One region of the Variovorax sp. GW821-FHT09D05 genome, then DNA from elsewhere that is predicted to be linked to it. Evidence: riboswitches for the same ligand, from Rfam matches in the RefSeq annotation. Region 1 holds a riboswitch; the other holds the start of a gene.
What was found. Region 1 has a riboswitch for thiamine pyrophosphate ahead of thiC (phosphomethylpyrimidine synthase ThiC). Riboswitches for the same ligand answer to the same signal wherever they lie in the genome.
Positions count from the first base shown of each region.

Region 1 (6,501 bases):
CTGGTTCTCGCGGCGCCTGCCCTGGGGCACCTACGGCCTGCTGTGCCGCGCCTCCCTGAGCTCGCCCGACCTGGGCGTGGCCATCAAGCGCTGGTGCCGCCACCACCGGCTGCTGACCGAGGACATCGGCCTGTCGCTCGAAGTGGCCGGCGGCATGGCCACGCTGCGCATCGCCGAGAACGTCCCGCTGGACGACGCCTTCCGCGAGTTCTGCCTGGTGACCACCCTGCGCTTCGTGCACGGCTACATGTGCTGGGCCATCGACTCGCGCATCTCGCTGCGACACGCGAGCTTTCCGTTTGCCGCGCCGCCGCACAGCGACGCCTATCCGCTGATGTTCACGCCAGACGTGCGCTTCGACGCGCCGCAGGCGGGCATCAGCTTCGACGAACGCTATCTCGCCCTGCCCCTGCAGCGAGACGAACGCGCGCTGCGCACCATGCTCAGGCGCGCACTGCCGCTCACAATCCTGCAGTACCGGCGCGACCGCCTGCTGGGCCAGCGCGTGCGCGAACTGCTGCGTTCGCGCGCCAGCGAGGCCACCACCGCCGAGGCGCTGGCCGGGCTGCTCAACGTGTCGAGCCGCACGCTGCACCGGCAACTGCACGAGGAAGGCACTTCGCTGCAGGCGCTGAAGAACGAGGTGCGCCACGAGATGGCTGTCGACCTGTTGCGCCGCACCACGCGGCCTGTCAAGCAGGTGGCGCTGGCCGTGGGGTTTCGCAACGAGAAGAGTTTTTCGCGGGCGTTCCTGCAGTGGACGGGGCATGCGCCTCGCGACTTTCGGCAGCAGGGGCTGTAGCGGAGGGCGTTTGGGGCACGTTCGGGGTGCGTGCGAATGACACCGGGTACTCCCCTCCGGGAATGACGCGTCAGCTAGGCTTTGCGATCAACGCAAGCGCGTCGGCAATCGACTGACTGTCCTCAGGCCGCACCAGCTTCGCGACCTGCTTGCCGTCACGCATGAACACCAGTGTGGGCCACAGGCGCACGTTGAACGAACGACCCAGCGGACGCCCGCTGCCGTCTTCGACCTTGATGCGGCGAATGTCCGGGTACTTGGCAAAGGCCTCGGCAATGTTCGGCTGGGCGGCCTTGCAGATGCCGCACCAGTTGGTGCCGAACTCGACCACGGCGGGGCCGGTGAGCGCGTCGATCTCGCTGCGGTCGGGCTGCTCGGTTTTGTATTCGGAAGTCATGGGAAGTGGTTCCTGCGGCTCGGGAGTTGCGCCCTGCATTCCACCAGAAACTCAGGCCGCCTGCAGCCCGTAGCCCGAAAGCAGCGCCGGCAGTTCGGCCATGTCGCTGAACACCTTCACCGCGCCCACGCTCAGCAGCGGTCCGGGGCCGCTGTGGCCTGATTCGCCCGTGCTGTAGCCGAACACCGTGGCTCCTGCAGCCACGCCGGCCATTGCGCCGGTGACGGTGTCTTCGACGATGGCGCAGCGCTTCGGGTCGACACCGAGGGCTTCCGCCGCAGCGAGATACACGTCGGGGTGCGGCTTGGAGCGCGGCATCTCGTGTCCGCTGAAGATGCGGCCCTGGAAATAGTCGAGCATGCCGACCTTGGCGAGTTGCAGTTCGACCTTGTGGCGGTCTGCTCCCGATGCGCAGGCGATGCGGCCCTTGAGCCTTGAATGGATTTCGCGAATGGCGGCGGGCGCGTGGGGAATGGCGACGAGGTCGCGCTCCAGCGCCTCATTGCGGCGGGCGCGGAAGGTCTTGAGCCAGTCGTCGGTGATCCTGACGCCGGTCTTCGTCTCGATGAGCGCGGCCTCGTCCTTCACCGCCTTGCCGGTGAAGGTGTTCATCGATTCCTCGGTCGTGATGTGCCAGCCGAGCTCGCCGAGCATTTCGGCGAGCACGCGGTTGGTGATGGGTTCGGAGTCGACGAGCACGCCGTCGCAATCGAAGAGAACGGCGGAAAAAGGAAAGGGGGTCATTGCGGTGCCGGAGTTCGGTGATTGGCCCCATGGTAGCAACGCCCCCTTTTCGCAGGAGGAAGCTCAGGCTATCGGACGGATCGGGATGTACATCTCGCCGCCACCGGCCATGAATTCCTTCGACTTCTCTTCCATGCCCTCGGCCATGGCGGCCGCCTCGGCCACGCCCTTCTTCGCTGCGTATTCGCGCACTTCCTGCGTGATCTTCATCGAGCAGAACTTGGGCCCGCACATCGAACAGAAATGCGCCACCTTGCTCGAATCCTTCGGCAGCGTCTCGTCATGGAATTCGCGGGCGGTGTCGGGGTCGAGGCCCAGGTTGAACTGGTCCTGCCAGCGGAATTCGAAGCGCGCCTTGCTCAGCGCATCGTCGCGCGAGCGAGCCCCAGGGTGCCCCTTGGCCACATCCGCCGCATGCGCGGCGATCTTGTAGGCAATGATCCCCTGCTTCACGTCGTCGCGGTCCGGCAGCCCCAGGTGCTCCTTCGGAGTCACGTAGCAAAGCATCGCGGTGCCGGCCCAGCCGATCATGGCCGCGCCGATGGCACTGGCAATGTGGTCGTAGCCCGGCGCGATGTCGATGGTCAGCGGCCCGAGCGTGTAGAACGGCGCCTCGTGGCAGTGCTTGAGCTGCTCGTCCATGTTCGACTGGATCATGTGCATCGGCACGTGGCCCGGCCCTTCGATCATGGTCTGCACGTCGTGCTTCCATGCGATCTGCGTGAGCTCGCCCAGCGTGCGCAGCTCGGCGAACTGCGCCTCGTCGTTGGCATCGGCGCCTGAGCCGGGACGCAGGCCGTCGCCGAGCGAGAAGCTCACGTCGTAGGCCTTCATGATGTCGCAGATGTCTTCGAAGTGCGTGTAGAGAAAGCTCTCCTTGTGGTGCGCGATGCACCACTTGGCCATGATCGATCCGCCGCGCGACACGATGCCCGTCATGCGGTCGGCCGTGAGGTGAATGAACGGCAGGCGCAGGCCGGCGTGGATGGTGAAGTAGTCGACGCCCTGCTCGGCCTGCTCGATCAGCGTGTCGCGGTAGATCTCCCAGGTCAGGTCTTCGGCCACGCCGCCCACCTTCTCGAGCGCCTGGTAGATGGGCACCGTGCCGATGGGCACCGGCGAGTTGCGCACGATCCAGTCGCGCGTGGTGTGGATGTTCTTGCCGGTCGACAGGTCCATCACGTTGTCGGCGCCCCAGCGAATGGCCCACACCAGCTTCTCGACCTCTTCCTCGATGCTCGAGGTGACGGCCGAGTTGCCGATGTTGGCGTTGATCTTCACCTTGAAGTTGCGGCCGATGGCCATCGGCTCGACTTCGGGGTGGTTGATGTTCGCGGGAATGATCGCGCGGCCGCGGGCCACTTCGTCGCGCACGAACTCGGGCGTGATGATGCGCGGAATGGTCGCGCCCATCGGGTTGCCCATCACGCGCCTGGCGCGCTCTTCGTTGGCAAGGTACTCGGCCATCCACTCGCGCTTGCCGTTCTCGCGCAAGGCCACGTACTCCATTTCGGGCGTGACGATGCCGCGGCGCGCGTAGTGCATCTGCGTGACGTTGGCGCCCGACTTCGCGCGGCGCGGCGTGCGCTGCAGTGCCGAGGCGCCGGCGCGCAGTTCGGCCAGGCGTTGCGCGTCGCGGTCTTCGTTCTTGGCGCCGTCGTCCAGCGCGTGATGCGAGCGGCCTTCGTAACTTTCGGTGTCGTTGCGCTCCAGCACCCAGGCGCCGCGCACGTCGGGCAGGCCGCGGCGCACGTCGATCTCGACCTTCGGGTCTGTGTACGGGCCCGAGGTGTCGTAGAGCGACACGGTCTCGCCGTTGGTGAGTTGCACGTCGCGCACGGGCACGAACAGGTCGGGCCGGCTGCCCGGAATGACGCACTTGTGCGACGCGGGAAAAGGCTCGCGCGTGAGCGAAAGCAGCGTGGTGAACTTGTCGGGGGCATTCATCGGAGGCACTCCTTGTTGAGGAAAGGGTGCTCCGCAATCGCTCGGTGGGCTTCGGGAAGCCCGTCACGGAAGGGGGAGTGACGGACCGAAGTCAGGGAGTGCAGCTCTTCTTACGCCGGTATGACCCGGATCAAGTTCGCGGGTCGGCTGCTTTGCCATCTCAGCACGCCACATGCGTGCACCCCGGAGCGGGGCCGATTGTGCGGGCCTCGGCCCGGTGCGTCAACCCAGGGGTACTTGCAGGTCGCCGTCCAGGTAGTACCAGCGGTCGCCTTCGCGCACGAAGCGGCTGCGCTCGTGCAGGCGCGTGGCGGCACCCGTGGCCGCGCTGCGCTGGCGCGCGACGAACTCGATCTCCGCATGGTCCGCGTCGAGCACCGAGCGCGAGCGGATGTCCAGCCCCAGCCACTTGACGCCCGGCTCGAACTCGATCGAGGCCGGCCGCTTCGACGCGTGCCAGGTGGCGAGCAGGTATTCGCCGCGCTCCAGCACAAAGGCCGAATAGCGCGAACGCATCAGCGATTCGGCGTCGGGCGCGGGCGTGTTCCCGAAATCGTCGAGATAGCGGCCACAGCACAGGGCGTAGCCGATGGGCTTGTCGCGGCGGTCTGTACGGCCGCAGGGGCAAGGTCCGGTGGTGGGATCGTTGGCGCTCATGAAGACCGCTATTGGAACACCTTGCGGGCCGGGCGCGGACAGGGCAAGCCCCGAGGCTAGGCAGGCCGGCTTGCGGCAATGGCTTCCTGCAGGGCCTGCGCGCCCGCCGGCTTGTAGATCAGCGCATAGCCCGCGCGCTCGACCTCGGCCCGCGTCGCATGCGCGGTTTCGCCGGTGAGGATGACGACGTTGCGCACCTTGCCGACCGCCTGCAGGGCCTGCGCGGCGGCCAGGCCCGAGAGGCCGCTGCCCAGGCGCAGGTCGCTCAGCATCAGGTCGAACACGCCGCCCTGCTGCAAGGCTTCGCGCGGGTTGGCCGCCAGCACCACCTCGTGGCCCCAGGCGGACAGAAGCGAACGCATGGCCTCGCGCACGGGTTGCTCGTCGTCGAGCACCAGGATGCGAAGGGCGGCAGCTTCTTCCGTTGGCCCGGCCGGCACGGCCAGGTCGTCATCTGCCGGTGGCGCGGCCGTCTTATCGAGCACCAGCGAGAAGGTGCTGCCGCGGCCCGGTGCGGTGCGCACCTGGATGCGCGAACCCATCACCTGCGCCATGCTCGCCACCAGCGACAGGCCCAGCCCGAGCCCGCGGCTGCGGTCGCGTCCGGGGTTGTCGATCTGGAAAAACTCCTCGAACACCTGCGCCTGGTGCCGCGCGTCGATGCCCACGCCGGAATCGCGCACCTCGATGCGCCAGGCGCCCGGCGTCACATGCCTGGCGCAGACCAACACGGTGCCCGAGGGGGTGTACTTGATCGCGTTGTCCACCAGGTTGCCGAGCAGCCGCGCGAGCATGCGCGCGTCCGCCTGCACCGCGGCGCGCGTGGGGCGCACGCGCAGGTGCAGCCCCTTGGCCGCGGCCAGCGCCGCAAAGCGCCCGTGCAGCGCATCGAACAGCGGCTGCAGGCGCATCGGCTCGGGGCGAACGGGCGCCACGCCGCCGTCGAGCTGCGCGATGTCCAGCAGCGCATCGATGGAGCCGCGCAGGGCATCTACGCTGTCGCGCATGAAGCGCAGGTTCTCGGCCGTGGGCGGATTGCGCGTGTCCAGCGCGTCGACGAAGATGGCCAGCGCATGCATGGGCTGGCGCAGGTCGTGGTTGGCGGCCGCAAAGATGCGGGCGCGCTGCGCGGCAAGCTGTGCCACGTGGTCGAGCTGGCGCGACAGCGCTTCGGCCAGGCGCGCGTTCTCGAAGCCGTTCTCGATGGAGCCGACGATCAACCGGTTTTGCTTGCGCGCATAGTGCAGGGCCGCCACGAGCTGCGACACCGCAAGGCACCCCATGATGACCGTCACGCTGCCCGGCTCCAGCACCAGCCGCAGCGCCAGGCTCAGGAACACCGGGACGCCGAAGCACAGGGCGGCCAGCCACCACTGGGCAAGCGCGGCAATGATCACGCTGGTCGTGCCGCTCACGAAGAAGTACATGAGCAGGATGTGGGCAAGGTCGCCATGCGGGAAGAACAGCCACGGCGCCAACGCCCACACCAGCCCCGGGAACAGCATGCGCAACTCCAGCCGCCGGCGCGTGCGCGCGGCAGTGGCTGCATCGATGGCGGCCGGATCCAGCCGGTGCAGATGGCGGTGCATGTTCCATTGCATCGCGTGCACCAGCACGGCCCACACGAGCGTGCCGCGATTGCCGGTGAGAACGAGGAACAGCATCCAGAACACCGCGGCCGTGACGGCGGCTGACAGCGGCGTGTCCCGCGTGTCGATCACATAGGCGCGCGCCAGGCTCTGGTCCACCAGCGGATTGGCGTTGGGCGCCTCGATCCAATAGTCACGGAACCGCTTCAGCAGCGGCCTGGATGCGTGTTCGGTGATGGGAGTTGTCGATGGCATGGCCGGGCTGCCGTCGATTCTGCGCGATATGCATGACCGCGCGGCGCATGCATTCGCGGGCATCCACCCTTGGCGCGGCGCTTGCTAAACGTTAGCGTTACAACGGCTCC
Region 1 is NZ_JBWKOZ010000008.1:410,984-417,484, forward strand. Features, by position in the region: gene AC07O3_RS23470 (AraC family transcriptional regulator) at 1-802, shown strand, start outside; gene AC07O3_RS23475 (thioredoxin family protein) at 873-1,199, opposite strand; gene AC07O3_RS23480 (HAD family hydrolase) at 1,251-1,943, opposite strand; gene thiC (phosphomethylpyrimidine synthase ThiC) at 2,007-3,890, opposite strand; TPP riboswitch at 3,981-4,086, opposite strand; gene AC07O3_RS23490 (YchJ family protein) at 4,113-4,547, opposite strand; gene AC07O3_RS23495 (sensor histidine kinase) at 4,604-6,391, opposite strand.

Region 2 (6,501 bases), on a different contig from region 1:
CGGCTTCCAGGCTGACGAGGCCAACATCTCAGCTATGCGCGCCCTCGTGGCCGCGGGCAAGCTGGCCTTCAAGGTCGGCCAGCCCACTGCCTTCGACGGCAAGCGACTGCAGATCACCACGCCTGACGCAACGACTGTCGATCTGCCGCTCGACGCGCTGATCGCCTGTCTGGGCATCTCGCCGCGCCTCGGCCCCATCGCCGACTGGGGCCTGGAGTTGGAGCGCAAACAGGTGCCTGTCGACACCGAGAAATACGAAACCCGCGAGCGCGGTGTGTTCGCGGTGGGCGACATCAACACCTACCCGGGCAAGAAGAAGCTCATCGTCTGCGGCTTCCACGAGGCCACGCTGGCCGCCTGGGGCGCCACGGCCATCGTGTTCCCAGGCAAGGCCGTGCCGCTGCAGTACACGACCACCAGCACGCGTCTGCACGAGCTGCTGGGCGTTTCCGGCTCCCGTTAACGCGCGCCAGGCAGCAGCGCCCGGTATTCGCCGATGAAGCTGCCGATGGCGGCCACGTAGCGGTCGATATCCGCATCCGCCAATGGCAGCGACAGCACGACGAAGCCGCGCGGCGAGGTGTAGATGCCCTCGCTCAGCAGGTGGAAAAAAAGCAGCTGACGCAGGCGGCCATCGACTGGTGCCAGATCGGCAACGCTGCGCACCTCGCCGCCCATGAAATGCGCGTTCATCAGCGAGCCCAGCCCGGTGAACTGCATCGCAACGCCCTCTTTCACGCACAGCGCATTGAGCCTCGCCCGCATCGCCTCGCCCCGCTCTGCCAGTGCGCCGGCCGCCTCGGGCGTGAACAGCTTGGTGAGGCCTGCGTAACCGGCGGCCATCGTCAGCACGTTGTTGTTGAAGGTGCCCGAGTGGGCCAGCGACCCGGTGCGCGGGTCGAACAGCGCCATCACGTCGGCACGCCCCCCGAAAGCGCCGAAGGACATGCCGCCGCCGATGTACTTGCCCAGTGTGGTGAGGTCTGACCGAATACCCAGCTTGTTCGCCAGCCCGTGCGGCGCCAGGCGCGAGGTCATCACCTCGTCGAAAACCAGCAGCGCGCCGACGCGCGTGGCCGATTCGCGCAGCGCCTGCAGGAAGTCGAGGCTCCCCGGAATGCAGCCGCTCGCCCCCTGCATCGGCTCGACCAGAACGGCGGCGATCTCGGCGCCGTGCCTTTCGATCTGCTCGCGCGCCGTCTGCGCATCGTTGTAGGGCAGCACCAGGAAATCGAACGGCACCGTCGTCGGCAGCGGCTTTGCGCCGAAACCCAGCACGCCACCGTGGTAGCCGCCCGCAAACACCACGATCTTGCGGCGCCCCGTGAAGTGCAGCGCGGCAGTCAGCGCCATCAGGTTCGCCTCGGTGCCCGAGTTGGTGAAGCGCAACTGCTCGATCTGCGGAAAACGCTCGCAGATAAGCCTTGCCAGCCGGCCTTCGAGCAGGTTGTGGCCCGTGAGGTTGATGCCGCTTTGCATCGCCTCGGTGACGGCTTCACGGATCTCGGGTGCGGTGTGGCCGTAGACGCCGGCCGTGTACTCGGCGATGAAGTCGGCATAGCGGTGGCCGTCGGCATCCCACAGCGCGGCCCCCTCCCCCTTGGCGATGGTCAGCGGAAACGGCGCGTAGAACAGCACCGAACGGCTGTTGGCGCCGGGCATGTAGCGCGCCTGTTCCTCGAACTGATGGCGGCTGGCGGGGTTGCTCTCGGTGAAGCGCTGGTATGCGCCGGCAAGAGCCTGGTCGATGGCGGCATGGGTCATGGCGGATGTCCTTCGGGTGGTGGTGCGATCGTCGCTTGCAGAGCAGATTATTAGTCAGTGCTCAATTAATATTGTTTATACAGTCAACCCGGCTGCCGCACAATGGCCGCAACCATGACGAAGAAATCGCTTCCCAAGCCCCGTACGGCCGGCCGCCCCGCCGGCGGTGGCGGCCTGACGAAACAGCGCATCGCCGAAGTCGCACTGGCGCAGATCGACGAATTCGGCCTTGGTGCCTTCAGCATGCGCGAGGTCGCGGCGCGGCTCGACGTCTATCCGGCCACGGTGCACTGGCACGTGAGCACGCGCGAGGCACTGCTGGCCGAAGTGGCCGCCACCGTCATGGCCGAAGTCACGCCGCCGCCCGGCAAGCTCGACTGGCAGGCATGGATCGCCGAACTGTTCCGCCGCTGCCGCACCGCGGTGCGGCGCCACCCGAACGTGGCGCAGCTGCTGGGCGCGCAGCTGGTGTCGAACGGCAGCCTGCCGATCGAGCTGGTCGAGGGCGTGCTGGCGGCGCTGACCGAGGCTGGCTTCGAGGGCGAGCCGCTGCTGGAGGCCTACAACTGCGTGATCGCCGCAATGCTGGGCTTCCTGACGATGGAGTTCTCGCCCCTGCCCGTGGACAACACCCAGGCCTGGGCCGAGGAGCTGCGCGAGCGCGTGCACACGATTCGCCCACTCGACCACCCGGTGCTCACGCGCAACCTGGCGCAACTGGCCAACAAAGCCTTCATCCTGCGCTGGGACAACGGCACCACCGTGCCGCTCGACAGCAGCTTCGAGCGACACATCCAGATCACCATCGACGGGCTGGAGGCGTTCGCGCGCAGGGTCAGGGCTGCGTAGGCCCCAGCAGTTCGTAGAGCACCATGCGCGTCTGCCGGCCGCGCAACTCAGCCATCTCCTCGATGCGGCGCGTGGCGAGCCGCTCACCCAGCCCCTCGAAGGTCGTCTGCGAGATCAGCGTGCGCGTGCCCAGTTCCTTGTTGGCGCCCTCGATGCGGCTTGCCGCATTGATCGCGTCGCCGATGGCGGTGTAAGACAGCCGGTTGCTCGACCCGAGCACGCCCGCGATCACGTGGCCGGTGTGGATGCCTACGCGCGTGCGGAACTCGTGCAGGCCTTCGCCCCGCCATTTGCCGTTGAGCACGTCCATTTCGGCATGCAGTTCGAGCGCCGCGACGCAGGCCCGGTATTCCGCATCTTCCAGGTCGGACGGCGCGCCCCACAACACCATGATGCCGTCGCCCATGAACTTGTCGACCACGCCGCCATGCCGCGCAAAGATACCGGCCGCCAGGTTGAAGTACTCGGTCAGCTGCCTCACGAGTACGTCGGCTTCCATCGATTCGGAGATGGTGGTGAAGCCCTCCACGTCGGTGAACATCGCGGTGATGCGGCGCGGCGAGCCGCTGGGCGCGAGCGCGTGGCCCTCGGCGACGAGCTGGCGGATGATGTCCACCGGCACGAACTTGCGAAAGGCCTGCAGGCTGCGCGCCGATTCGTCCAGCGCCTGATTCAGATGCTGGATCTCCAGAACCCGGCTCGACTCGAGCGGCAGGTTGTCGAGTTCCAGTCGCCCGATGCGGCGCGCGACCAGCGCGAGGTTTTCGATCGGCTGGGTCACGAGCTTCGACAGCCGCAGCGAGATGAACAGCGCGATGCCGAGAAAACTCAGCGTCAGCAGCAGCGCCCAGAGCACCGAACGATGCAGGCCCCCGAGCAGCAGGTCTTCGGGCTCCCAGCTGACGAGTTGCCACCGGGTGTGCGGGATGTGCGAGGTCTGCACGAGGTATTTGCGCCCTTCATGCTCGATGGAAAAAGCCATGTCGTCGGCGCCACCCGCCTTGCCCGCGGCAAGCATGTGCGCATGCAAGGCGCCTAGCACACCGGTGTCTGGCGACTCCAGTTCGCGCACCGGGTCGGGGTGGTCGCTGCGCGCAATCACGTGATGGTCGGCGCTCAGCAAGGCGCTCTCGCCGGTCCCCAGCGCGCCGAAGATGCGCACGAGCTTCGACAGATGCCCCAGCGACACGTTGCCGTCGATCACGAGCCGGCGTGTGTGCCCCTCGTCGTCGACACGTGCGCTGGGCAATGAATGGCCGATTGCAAGCTCCTGTGAGTCGCTCATCAGGAAAGGCTGGGTCCACACGGGTCCATGCGCCTTCATGGCCTCCCGGTACCAGGTGCGCTTCTCGGGGTCGAAGTCGCTGCGATAGGCCGTGATGGCCGTCGTAGCAAAGCGCTGCTTCGCGTCGCCGCCCTCGGCGTCGGGCGAGCGCTTGTACTGCCAGGTTTCGGTGCTGAAGTCGGGGCCGCGCAACACCTGCCGGATGGCCGGGGTCGGGTAGCGCACAGCCATCAAGACGTGGCCGTCGTCGGTGGCCACGTTGATGCTGTCGAGCTCGGGGGTCTGCTCGAGCATGGTCCAGAGCATCTCGGCGGTCTGTTCGCCATCCTCGCCGGTGGCGTGCACGCTGGGAGAGTCGGCAATCGATCGGATGACTCCCTCGGTCTTGGCGAGGAAGGCGAGCACGTTGTCCTCGACCCGGTCATGGTTGATCTTGTGCGAGGCCGTGCCCACCCTGGACACCAGCTTCTCAGCGGCCCAGTAGCCGAATGCCACCAGCAGCAGCGACTGCAACAGCGCGACGGCGCAGATGATGGTGCCTACGTCGACCCTGAAGCGCCGTAGGCCGGTGCCAGCGAAATCCCTATCTGCCATGCAAGTCCTTCTTCATTTCTTGTTCCTGCTCGCTTATCGGCGCGCGCTCCCGTTTCTTTGATTGGCAGTTCTTCTTTGGACGCCGATTCTCTCGTGGCCTGTGCACGCTCTGCGGGTTTTCCCTGCCTCGCAAAGGCACGCATGCTGTTGCGGCTTCCCCGCAGGGGATAAACTCCGGCCCGCGCCGTGGGTTCCTCGCGGCGTACTTGCTAGGGGTGTTGGGCGGCTTGCCGTCCGGCTGAGAAAGTCCCTTTGAACCTGATTGAGGTAATCCTCGCGCAGGGAAGCTGGTCCGGTGGCCTCTCACGTTCTCTCGCGTGATGGCCGCGCCACTGGGGCCCCGCCCACCTGCCAAACCTTTTGCACTGGAGCAAATGGATGGCAAACGACAACAACGACGCGATCGTCTCGAACGAGGCGCTGACGCCGCTGCCCGCGTCCCAGCGCGTGTTCGGCTGGCACGACCATGCTTCGCTCTGGTTCAGCCTCGGCGTGGGCCTGCTGGTGATGCAGATCGGCGCCTACCTGGTGCCGGCCGTGGGCACGCGCGATGCGGTCATTGCCATCGTGCTCGGCTCCTGCGTCGGCGCCGGCCTGCTGGCCTGGACCGCGCGACTTGGCTGCGAGAGCGGCCTGGCGAGCGCCGGCCTGATGCACGCCACCTACGGCAGTGCCTTCGCGCGGCTGCCGGTGCTGCTCAACATCGTGCAGCTGGTGGGCTGGACCACCTTCGAGCTGGTCATCATGCGGGAAGGCACGCAGGCCATCGGCCAATCGGTGGTCGGCCCCTCGCTGGGCACCGCCTGGGGCGGCGTGCTGACCACGCTGCTGTGGGGCGCGGTGCTGCTGGCGCTGCTCGCGGGCTCGATGGTCAAGCTGGTGAGGCGCTTCGTGAGCCGCTTCGGCTTGCCGCTGGTGGTGCTGTCGCTGCTCTGGCTCACATGGCAATTCGCGACGCGGCTTCAGGCCAAGGGCCTGGACGCCTTTTGGGCGCGCCCGGGCGACGGCACGATGGGCATGTTCAGCGCGCTCGACCTCGTGATTGCGATGCCGGTGTCTTGGCTGCCGCTGGTGGCCGACTACGCGCGACATGGCAAACGTAATGCCGGAGGGCTGGGCAGCGCGTTCAGCGGCACCTGGATCGGCTATGCGCTGGCGAACATCTGGTGCTACGCATTGGGCGTGATGGTGGTGAGCGTGGCCGAGCCCGGCGTGAGCCTCGTCACCGCGCTGCTGCTGGCGCAAGGCGGACTGGTGGCGCTGGGCCTGATCCTGATCGACGAGCTCGACAACGCGTACGGCGATGTCTATTCGGGCTCGGTCTCCACGCACAGCCTGCTGCCGCGATGGAGCGTGAAGCGCTGGGGTCTGCTGCTGGCCGCGCTGTCCATCGCATTGGCGCTGGTGCTGCCGATGCACACGCTGGAGCCCTTCCTGCTGCTTCTGAGCTCGGTGTTCGTGCCGCTGTACGGCGTGATCATCGGGCGGCTGGGCAGCGGCCAGTCGGTATCACTGGCCGGTACGCGCCAGATCGACTTCGGCGCGGCGCTGATCTGGATCGCGGGCATCGCGGCGTATCACGCGCTGGCCAAGTGGGCGCCGCAGTTCGGCTCTGCCCTGCCGACGCTGGCGGCGACCTTCGTGCTGGCCTGGCTCAGCCGGCCGAAGCTGACAACGGCAGGCGGTGCGTCGGCACTGGCGCAAAGCCGTGGTTGAGGGGGCCATGACCCGCGCCGATCTTCACATCCGCACCGGCAGCCATCGCGCCGAGGATGTAGGTGCGCGCCCGTTCGACCGCCTCGGGCAGCGCCGCACCCAACGCAAGGTGCGCGGCAATGGCGGACGACAGCGTGCATCCCGTGCCGTGCAGGTTGCGGCTGGCAATGCGCCGGGAAGCCAGGCGCCTGCGCTCACCGCCGGATTGCAGCAGCACGTCGACCACCTCATCGCCCGGCAGATGGCCGCCCTTGAGCAGCACGGCCTTCGCGCCGAGCGCGAGCAACTCGCTT
Region 2 is NZ_JBWKOZ010000001.1:536,147-542,647, reverse strand. Features, by position in the region: gene AC07O3_RS02565 (NAD(P)/FAD-dependent oxidoreductase) at 1-463, shown strand, start outside; gene AC07O3_RS02560 (aspartate aminotransferase family protein) at 460-1,764, opposite strand; gene AC07O3_RS02555 (TetR/AcrR family transcriptional regulator) at 1,879-2,613, shown strand; gene AC07O3_RS02550 (adenylate/guanylate cyclase domain-containing protein) at 2,600-4,492, opposite strand; TPP riboswitch at 4,694-4,794, shown strand; gene AC07O3_RS02545 (purine-cytosine permease family protein) at 4,871-6,208, shown strand; gene thiD (bifunctional hydroxymethylpyrimidine kinase/phosphomethylpyrimidine kinase) at 6,147-6,501, opposite strand, start outside.
Region 2: linked by a shared signal. The riboswitch ahead of AC07O3_RS02545 (purine-cytosine permease family protein) and the one ahead of thiC (phosphomethylpyrimidine synthase ThiC) in region 1 are both predicted to bind thiamine pyrophosphate.